DNA from 2 places in the Streptomyces sp. NBC_00659 genome. Region 2 is predicted to be linked to the other one. Evidence: riboswitches for the same ligand, from Rfam matches in the RefSeq annotation. Region 2 holds a riboswitch; the other holds the start of a gene.

Region 1 (4,410 bases), 4.6 Mb from region 2:
GGACGGCCAGCAGACCGGCCAGCTCGCCCTGCGAACCGGCGTTGGGCTGGAGCGACACCTTGTCGTAGCCGGTGACCTCGGCGAGCTGGTCCTCCAGCTCGTGGATCAGCGTCAGGTAGCCCTGTGCCTGCTCGGCGGGCACGAAGGGGTGCAGCTGTCCGAACTCGGGCCAGGTGACCGGCTCCATCTCGGTGGTCGCGTTGAGCTTCATGGTGCAGGAGCCCAGCGGGATCATGCCGCGGTCGAGCGCGTAGTCGCGGTCGGAGAGCTTGCGCAGGTAGCGCAGCATCGCCGTCTCGGAGCGGTGGTCGTGGAACACGGGGTGCGTGAGGTACTCGTCGGTGCGCAGCAGCGCGGCCGGCAGGGTGTCCTCGGCGCTCGCGTCCAGCGCCTCGACGTCGCCCTCGACACCGAACGCGGTCCACACGGCGGCGAGCTGCTCGCGCGTGGTCGTCTCGTCGCACGAGATCGACACCTGGTCGGCGTCGACGGGGTGGAGGTTGACGCCGTTGTCGCGGGCGGCGGCCACTATGTCGGCGGCACGGCCCGGGACCCGCACGGTGAGCGTGTCGAAGTACGCGCCGTGCACGACCTCGACGCCGCCGGCGGTGAGACCCGCGGCCAGGACGGTGGCGTAGCGATGGGTACGCCGTGCGATGGTCCGCAGGCCCTCGGGACCGTGGTAGACGGCGTACATGCCGGCCATCACGGCGAGCAGCACCTGGGCGGTGCAGATGTTGCTGGTCGCCTTCTCACGGCGGATGTGCTGCTCACGCGTCTGCAGGGCGAGGCGGTACGCCTTGTTCCCGTCGGCGTCCACGGACACACCGACCAGTCGGCCGGGGAGGCTGCGCGCGAACTTCTCGCGCACCGCCATGTAACCGGCGTGCGGGCCGCCGAAGCCCATCGGCACGCCGAAGCGCTGCGTCGTACCGACCGCGATGTCCGCGTCGAGCTCGCCGGGCGAGGTCAGCAGGGTCAGGGCGAGCAGATCGGCGGCGACGGTGACGACAGCGCCGAGCTCGTGCGCCTGCTCGATGATCGGCTTGATGTCGCGTACGGCACCGGAGGCGCCCGGGTACTGGATCAGCACGCCGTTGATCTCGCGCCCGGCGAGGTCGGCCGGGATGCCGTCGGCGAGGTCGGCGACGACGATCTCGACGCCGGTCGGCTCGGCGCGGGTCTCTATGACGGCGATGGTCTGCGGCAGCGCGTCCGCGTCGACCAGGAAGAGGCCCTTCTTGTTCTTGCCCATCCGGCGGGACAGCGCCATGGCCTCGGCGGCGGCGGTGCCCTCGTCGAGGAGGGAGGCGCCTGAGGTCGGCAGCCCGGTCAGCTCGGCGACGACGGTCTGGAAGTTCAGCAGCGCCTCGAGACGGCCCTGCGAGATCTCCGGCTGGTACGGCGTGTACGCGGTGTACCAGGCCGGGTTCTCCATGACGTTGCGCAGGATCACCGGCGGCGTGAACGTGCCGTAGTAACCGAGGCCGATCATCGAACCGAGCACCTGGTTGCGGTCCGCGAGGGAGCGGAGCTCGGCCAGTACCTCGGCCTCGGTGCGGGCGGCCGGCAGCTTCAGGGCCTCGGCGTTCTTGATCACATCCGGCACCGCGGCGGCCGTCAGCTCGTCGAGCGAGCCGTATCCGACCTGCGCGAGCATCTTGGCCCGGGCTTCGGAGTCGGGCCCGATGTGGCGCTGCTCGAAGGGAATTCCCTGTTCGAGCTCGGAGAGCGGAATGCGAGGGGCGGTCATGGCGGAGGCCTCCTGGTCTGACGCGACCTTCGAGGGGCACCCCGGCACGGGTACCCCGACGGCCTCCCCCTCTGTCATCTCAACCTGAGAGTTTCACCGGATGGTCCCGTGGACGATCCGGCTTTCACCGTCGGTGAGGGCGGAGGCCATCGGCACCCGCCCTGCTTTCCAGAGTGACCTCGTCCGTGCGGTACGTGAGCCTGAGAGATTCCGGGGAGGAGTTGCTCCTTCGGCGCCTCCGCGAAATCCGGAGGACTCTCCCGCACGGGATCAGCAGCCACTTGCCAGCCTACCAGCGAGGACAAGACAGCAGCCTTCGAGTGGCCACCTTCACAAATGTGCTCTTTTGTAGTACTTACGGATGAGTTTGCGACCACTGGAGGGACCGTGCAGACCGACATCGATCCGCGCAACCTGATCGGCCGCAAGGCGTTCGACAGCAACGGCACCAAGATCGGCACGATCGACGAGGTCTACCTCGACGACGCGACCGGTGTCCCGGAGTGGGCGGCCATACGCACCGGGCTGTTCAGCAGGGACGCCTTCGTGCCCCTGGAGCCCAGCGAGATCATCGAGGGGACCCTGCGCATCCCCTTCGACCGGGCCCTGATCAAGGACGCCCCCGACTTCGGCGTCGGGCGGCACCTCTCCCCCGAACAGGAGCTCCAGCTCTACCACCACTACGGACTCGACGTGGCGTCCCCTCCGCCGCCGGACCGGGACTTCGGCCGGCTCGCGGGCTCGGAGGACACCTGATCCCCAGGGCCGGGACCGTGCGTCCCGACCGCTGACACCGACGGCCCGGGGCCGGCCGGCAGCCCGTCGGCGTCCTCGGGTCTTCGCTCCACCAGGGGCAGCGGGTCGGCCGGTTCCAGCTGCGCATCGTCCGTCCGGAAGGTCCGCACCCGGCCGGGCCCGGAGTACGGCGTCTCGAACCGCACCGTGACCCGTCCCAGCCCGCTCCCCTGCACCCAGCCGTGCCCGAACTCGGCATGCCGCACATCGTGTCCGGAGGGCCACCGCCGCTCCGCCGGCGCCGTCTCCCCGTCCGCGACGGCCACCTCGGCCGGTTCGTCCGCCGCGTGCTCCTCGGCCGCCGGTTCCCCCGCGGCCGCGGCCTGCGCCTGCGCGAACAGGTCCTCCTGCGTGTAGTCGGCGAGCCCGGTGACGCCGACCCCCAGCAGACGGACGCCACCGGTCGTGTCCACGCCCTCCAGCAGCCGGGCGGCGGCCTCCCTGACGACTCCGGGGTCGTCCGTGGGCCCCCGCAGCGTCTCGGACCGGGTCAGCGTCGAGAAGTCGTACCGGCGCACCTTCAGCACGATGGTCCGGCCCGACAGTCCGGCCCGGCGCAGCCGCCGCACGCACCGGTCCGCGAGCCGCTGCACCTCCAGCTCCACCCGGACCCGGTCGTGGATGTCCACGTCGTACGTGTCCTCGACCGACACGGACTTGGTCTCCCGCTCGGCCACCACGGGCCGCTCGTCGTGGGCCAGCGCCATCGCGAACAGCGCGTGCCCGTGGGCCTTCCCCAGCAGCCGTACGAGCTCGTCCTCGCCCGCCTCGGCGAGCTCCTCGACGGTGGTGATGCCCGCCCGGCGCAGATGGTCGCCGGTGGCCGGCCCCACGCCCGGCAGCGTCCGCACCGGCATCGGTCCCAGCAGCGCGCGCTCGGTGCCCGGCTCGATCAGGACGAGACCGTCCGGCTTGGCCTGCTCCGAGGCGATCTTCGCCAGCATCTTGGAGGCGGCGAGCCCCACCGACCCCGTGAGCCCCGTGACGGCCCGGATGTCCGCGCGCAGCCTGGCACCGGTCAGCCGCGCCGACGCCTCGTCCCACGCCGTCCCGCCCGCCTCCAGGTCCACGAACGCCTCGTCCAGGCTGAGCGGCTCCACCAGCGGCGACAGGCCCCGCAGCAGCCCCATCACCTGCTCGCTGACCTCTCGGTACAGCCCGAAGCGCGGCACGAGATAGGCGGCGTTCGGTGCCCGTCTGCGGGCCTGGGCCATGGGCATCGCGGAGTTCACCCCGAAGACGCGTGCCTCGTACGAGGCGGTGGCGACCACTCCACGGGGCCCGAGCCCGCCCACCACGACGGCCTTCCCGCGCAGGCTCGGCTTGGATGCCTGCTCCGCCGAGGCGAAGAAGGCATCCATGTCGAGATGCAGGATCGTGGGCGCGGTTCTCACATCTCCGATGCTGCCCTACGCCACTGACAATGCCCCGGCACGCCGGGGCATCACGTCATCGGAGCGGCTCACACCGCGCGGTTGCGCCTGCGCGCCAGTTCGTCGGCGGGATGGTGCGCGAGAAGCGTCTCGCCGGTGTCCACGCGCTCTCCGTGCAACTGGGACAGGGCGCCCTCGACGTCCCGCCACACCACTCCCACGGCGATACCGAAGACGCCCTGGCCGCCCTGAAGCAGGGCGTGGACCTCGTCCGGGGAGGTGCACTCGTAGACCGTCGCGCCGTCGCTCATGAGCGTCATGCGCTCCAGGTCCTGGAAGCCGCGCTCCCTCAGGTGCTGGACCGTGGTGCGGATGTTCTGCAACGACACCCCGGTGTCCAGGAACCGCTTGACGATCTTGAGGACCACCACGTCCCGGAAACTGTAGAGGCGCTGTGTCCCCGACCCGTAGGCGGGACGCACGCTGGGC
Region 2 (4,410 bases):
TGGGCCATGTCGACCCACAGGAAGGAGCCGGCCTCGTCCGCGATCCGGCGGAACTCGGCGAAGTCGAGCTGCCGCGGGTACGCCGACCAGCCCGCGATGATCACCTTCGGGCGGTGCTCCTTGGCGAGCCGCTCGACCTCGGCCATGTCGACCAGGCCGGCCTCGTCCACGTGGTACGCGACCACGTTGAACTGCTTGCCCGAGAAGTTCAGGCGCATGCCGTGGGTCAGGTGGCCGCCGTGGGCCAGGTCCAGGCCGAGGATGGTGTCGCCGGGCTGGGCCAGCGCGAACAGCGCGGCCTGGTTGGCGGAGGCACCCGAGTGGGGCTGCACGTTGGCGTACTCGGCGCCGAACAGCTCCTTGACCCGGTCGATGGCGATCTGCTCGGCCACGTCGACGTGCTCGCAGCCGCCGTAGTAGCGGCGGCCCGGGTAGCCCTCGGCGTACTTGTTGGTCAGGACCGAGCCCTGGGCCTCCATGACCGCGACCGGAGCGAAGTTCTCCGAGGCGATCATCTCCAGCGTGGACTGCTGGCGGTGCAGCTCGGCGTCGACGGCGGCGGCGACGTCCGGGTCGAGCTCGTGCAGGGGGGTGTTCATGAGCGACATGCGGTGACTCCTCAGCCGGCCGTGAAGGCGGTGTACTCGTCGGCGGACATCAGGTCCTCGGGCTCGCCGGCGACGCGCACCTTGAACAGCCAGCCGCCCTCGAAGGGAGCGGAGTTGACCAGGGCCGGGTCGTCCACGACGTCCTGGTTGGCCTCGACGACCTCGCCGTCGACCGGGGAGTACAGGTCGCTGACCGACTTGGTCGACTCCAGTTCACCGCAGGACTCGCCCGCGGTCACCGTGTCACCGACGGCCGGGAGCTGGGCGTAGACGACATCGCCGAGCGCGTTGGCCGCGAACTCGGTGATGCCGACCGTCGCGACGCCGTCCTCGGCGACGGACAGCCACTCGTGCTCCTTGCTGTAACGCAGCTGCTGGGGGTTGCTCATGACCTGAATTCTCCTGTACGCGGTGGAGTGCTGATGGAGGGAAGCGTGGGTGACCGGGCGGATGTGCCCAGGGTCACGTCCGGGGCCCTGGGAAGGGCGCCCGTCGGTACCGGCGCCCGACGGGCATCCGGTTCTTCATGCCCGGCCGGTGCGGACCAGTGTCACTTCTGCCGCTTGTAGAACGGCAGCGCCACGACCTCGTACGGTTCGTGGCTGCCCCGGATGTCCACGCCCACACCGGCCGTGCCCGGCGCGGCGTGCGCGGCGTCGACGTACGCCATGGCGATCGGCTTGCCCAGGGTCGGGGACGGGGCACCGGAGGTGACCTCGCCGATCACCTTGCCGTCGGCGACGACGGGATACCCGGCGCGCGGCACGCGACGGCCCTCGGCGATCAGCCCGACGAGCACGCGCGGCGGCTCGGAGGCGGCACGCTCGGCGGCTTCGGTCAGGGCCGTGCGCCCCACGAAGTCGCCGTCCTTCTCGAACTTCACGACCCGGCCGAGACCGGCGTCGAAGGGGGTCAGCGCGGTGGTCAGCTCGTGCCCGTACAGCGGCATGCCGGCCTCCAGGCGCAGCGTGTCGCGGCAGGACAGACCGCAGGGGACGAGACCGGCCGGGGTGCCCGCGTCGGTGAGCGCCTGCCACACCTTCTCGGCGTCGGCGGGGGCGACGAACAGCTCGAAGCCGTCCTCGCCGGTGTAGCCGGTGCGGGCGATCAGGGCCGGAACGCCGGCCACCGTGCCCGGCAGGCCCGCGTAGTACTTCAGGCCGTCGAGGTCCGCGTCGGTGACCGCCTTGAGGATGCCGGGGGACTCGGGGCCCTGCACGGCGATCAGCGCGTACGCGTCACGGTCGTCGCGCACCACGGCGTCGAAACCGGCGGCGCGCTCGCTCAGCGCGTCCAGCACCACCTGGGCGTTGGAGGCGTTGGCGACGACCATGTACTCGTGGTCGGCCAGGCGGTAGACGATCAGGTCGTCCAGGATGCCGCCGTCCTCCTGGCAGATCATGGTGTAGCGGGCGCGGCCGACGCCGACGGTGGCGATGTTGCCGACCAGCGCGTGGTTCAGGAGGGCCGCGGCCTCGGGGCCGGTGACGGTGATCTCGCCCATGTGGGAGAGGTCGAAGAGACCGGCCTTCGTGCGGACGGCGACGTGCTCGTCACGCTCCGAGCCGTAGCGCAGGGGCATGTCCCAGCCCGCGAAGTCGGTCATGGTCGCGCCGAGCGAACGATGCAGGGCATCGAGCGCGGTGTGACGGGGTGCGTTGCTGCTCATCGGTCTGGCTCCCAAGGCATGACGGCGAGGTCGTTCCTCCCCATCTGTCATCGGAACCTGAGAGGTTCATCACGACCACACGAATCGGTGGTCCTGACTTGCACCTTGGGTGGAGCCGCCGGAGCGGCCCGCTTTTCAGATGTGCCTCGCCCGCGCGGTAACGGTGCCTGAGAGATTCAAGGGAGGGACTTGCTCCTTCGGCGCCCGGGTACACGTACCCAGGACTCTCCCGCGCGGATTCAAGCGGCCGGTATGCAGTTGGCGCGGCCATCATCGCACGCGCTGTCGGATCACGGCAGCCCGACATCTGTGACGGGGCTGTGGCAGTCCGCGTATGGAAACGGGAAGCACCGGGCATTACCTTCTCTTTACACTCGACGGGGATGGGACTCCACATCCCAGGGGAGGACGGTCACGGTGAACAGGATCACGGCGTACGCGACGACCTCGGGTCTCGCACTGCACGAGCAGCCCGGCGCACCGGCCCGGGAGGCTCGCGGAGCGCGTCCCACGGTCGTCGTGCGGGATCTCCGCGACCGGGTCGGGCGCAGTCCGCACGGCCTCCGCTTCGGGGCGCAGGACCTCGTCGTCGTCACCGGACTGCCCGGCAGCGGCAAGTCGACGCTGATGCGCCGGGCCGTGCGGGGCACCCGCGTCGACTCCCAGGACACCCGCGAGCGCTGGGACGGCCTGATGGCCGGCCGGCTGCCGTACGCGGTCTACCGTCCCCTCGTCCGCCTCGCGCACTACGCCGGCCTGCGCCGCGCCCTGCGCGAGGGCGGCGGGCTCGTCGTGCACGACTGCGGTACGCAGGCCTGGGTGCGCCGCTGGCTCGCCCGCGAGGCCCGGCGCCGTGGCGGCGCGCTGCACCTGCTGCTGCTCGACGTCACACCCGGCACCGCGCTGGACGGCCAGCGCGAGCGGGGCCGGGGCGTCTCGCGCTACGCCTTCGCCCGCCACCGCGGCGCGATCGCCCGGCTGCTGCGCTCCGCCGAGACGGGAGACCTGCCCGAAGGGTGCGGTTCGGCGGTACTGATCGACCGGGACGCGGCGGACGTGCTGCGCAGAATCGACTTCGGCCACTGACCGGTCACGGTGGCCCACTAACCTTTCCAGCCGGAACAGTGGTTCGAAGCGGGCGGTAGACAGATGGACTTTCCGGCACAGGCACACCCCCATCCGCACGGCGGTTGGCCCGGCAACGAGCTGGAGGAGGTGTTGTCCTCCGCCCTGGGCGTGCCAGGGCCCTCGGCGGGCGCTCGCATCGTCGAGGTGCTCGGCCGCAGCTTCGTATGGGTGCCGCTGCCCAATGGCGGCGGTCCGGACAGTGGTCCGCTGGATCTGCCCACGATGGACATCGGGGGCCAGGTCTTCGTCCCCGTCTTCAGCTCCGAGGAGCAGTTCCGCCAGGTCGTCGGCGGTCACATGTCGTACACGATCGCGCCCGCCGTGGAGTTCGCCCGCGGACTTCCCCCGCAGGTCGGCATCGCGGTGAACCCGGACGGCGTGGTCGGCGTGCCGCTGCCGCCCATGGCCGTGGCCGAATTGTGCCGGGCCGGGCGGACCGAGCTGGACGGGGCGGCCAGCGGCGGCCGGGTGCGGCTCTTCGAGCCCGACTGGCAGGACGATCCGGTGGACTTCCTCGCCGCGGCCTCGGCGGAGTTCGCCGCGACGGGTGTCGTCCTGAGCGCCCGCCGCTGCCTGGCCAGCATCGAGGGCGACGAACCGGTCATGTTCATCGGCGTCGAGCTCGCGGCGTGGGAGGGCGACGCCCGCGCCCTGCCCCTGGACGCCCTGGGCCGTGCCCTCGGCCGCGTCCCGGTCAACCTTCCGGTGAACCTGGTCCTTCTCGACGTGACGCAGGACCCGGTCGGCGACTGGATGCGGGACCGGGTGCGCCCCTTCTACCAGCACGGTCACTGAACGGAGCCCGCGCCGGGAGTGCCCGGCCGGACCGCCGGCCGGCCGCGCGGGGCCCTCGGCCGCCCCGCGCGGCGGTTCCCGGCTCTCGACTGCTTCCCCCGGCGGAGCACGATCGCCGCATAAGCTGGTTTCATGGCCTGGTCGAGGTGTTGACCCATGTCGGTAACCGGTACCTCGGGCGTAAGGGATGAGTTCGTCGTGAATTGTTCG

Evidence for each region. Region 2 has a riboswitch for glycine ahead of gcvT (glycine cleavage system aminomethyltransferase GcvT). Riboswitches for the same ligand answer to the same signal wherever they lie in the genome.
Region 1: linked by a shared signal. The riboswitch ahead of gcvP (aminomethyl-transferring glycine dehydrogenase) and the one ahead of gcvT (glycine cleavage system aminomethyltransferase GcvT) in region 2 are both predicted to bind glycine.

The regions. Positions count from the first base shown of each region.
Region 1 covers NZ_CP109031.1:1,914,839-1,919,248, forward strand. Annotated here, with positions in the region: gene gcvP (aminomethyl-transferring glycine dehydrogenase) at 1-1,753, opposite strand, end outside; glycine riboswitch at 1,932-2,026, opposite strand; gene OG410_RS08190 (PRC-barrel domain-containing protein) at 2,141-2,509, shown strand; gene OG410_RS08195 (DNA polymerase IV) at 2,434-3,942, opposite strand; gene OG410_RS08200 (MerR family transcriptional regulator) at 4,011-4,410, opposite strand, start outside.
Region 2 covers NZ_CP109031.1:6,538,949-6,543,358, forward strand. Annotated here, with positions in the region: gene glyA (serine hydroxymethyltransferase) at 1-608, opposite strand, end outside; gene gcvH (glycine cleavage system protein GcvH) at 620-997, opposite strand; gene gcvT (glycine cleavage system aminomethyltransferase GcvT) at 1,159-2,277, opposite strand; glycine riboswitch at 2,312-2,422, opposite strand; glycine riboswitch at 2,423-2,519, opposite strand; gene OG410_RS28690 (AAA family ATPase) at 2,695-3,363, shown strand; gene OG410_RS28695 (enhanced serine sensitivity protein SseB) at 3,427-4,200, shown strand.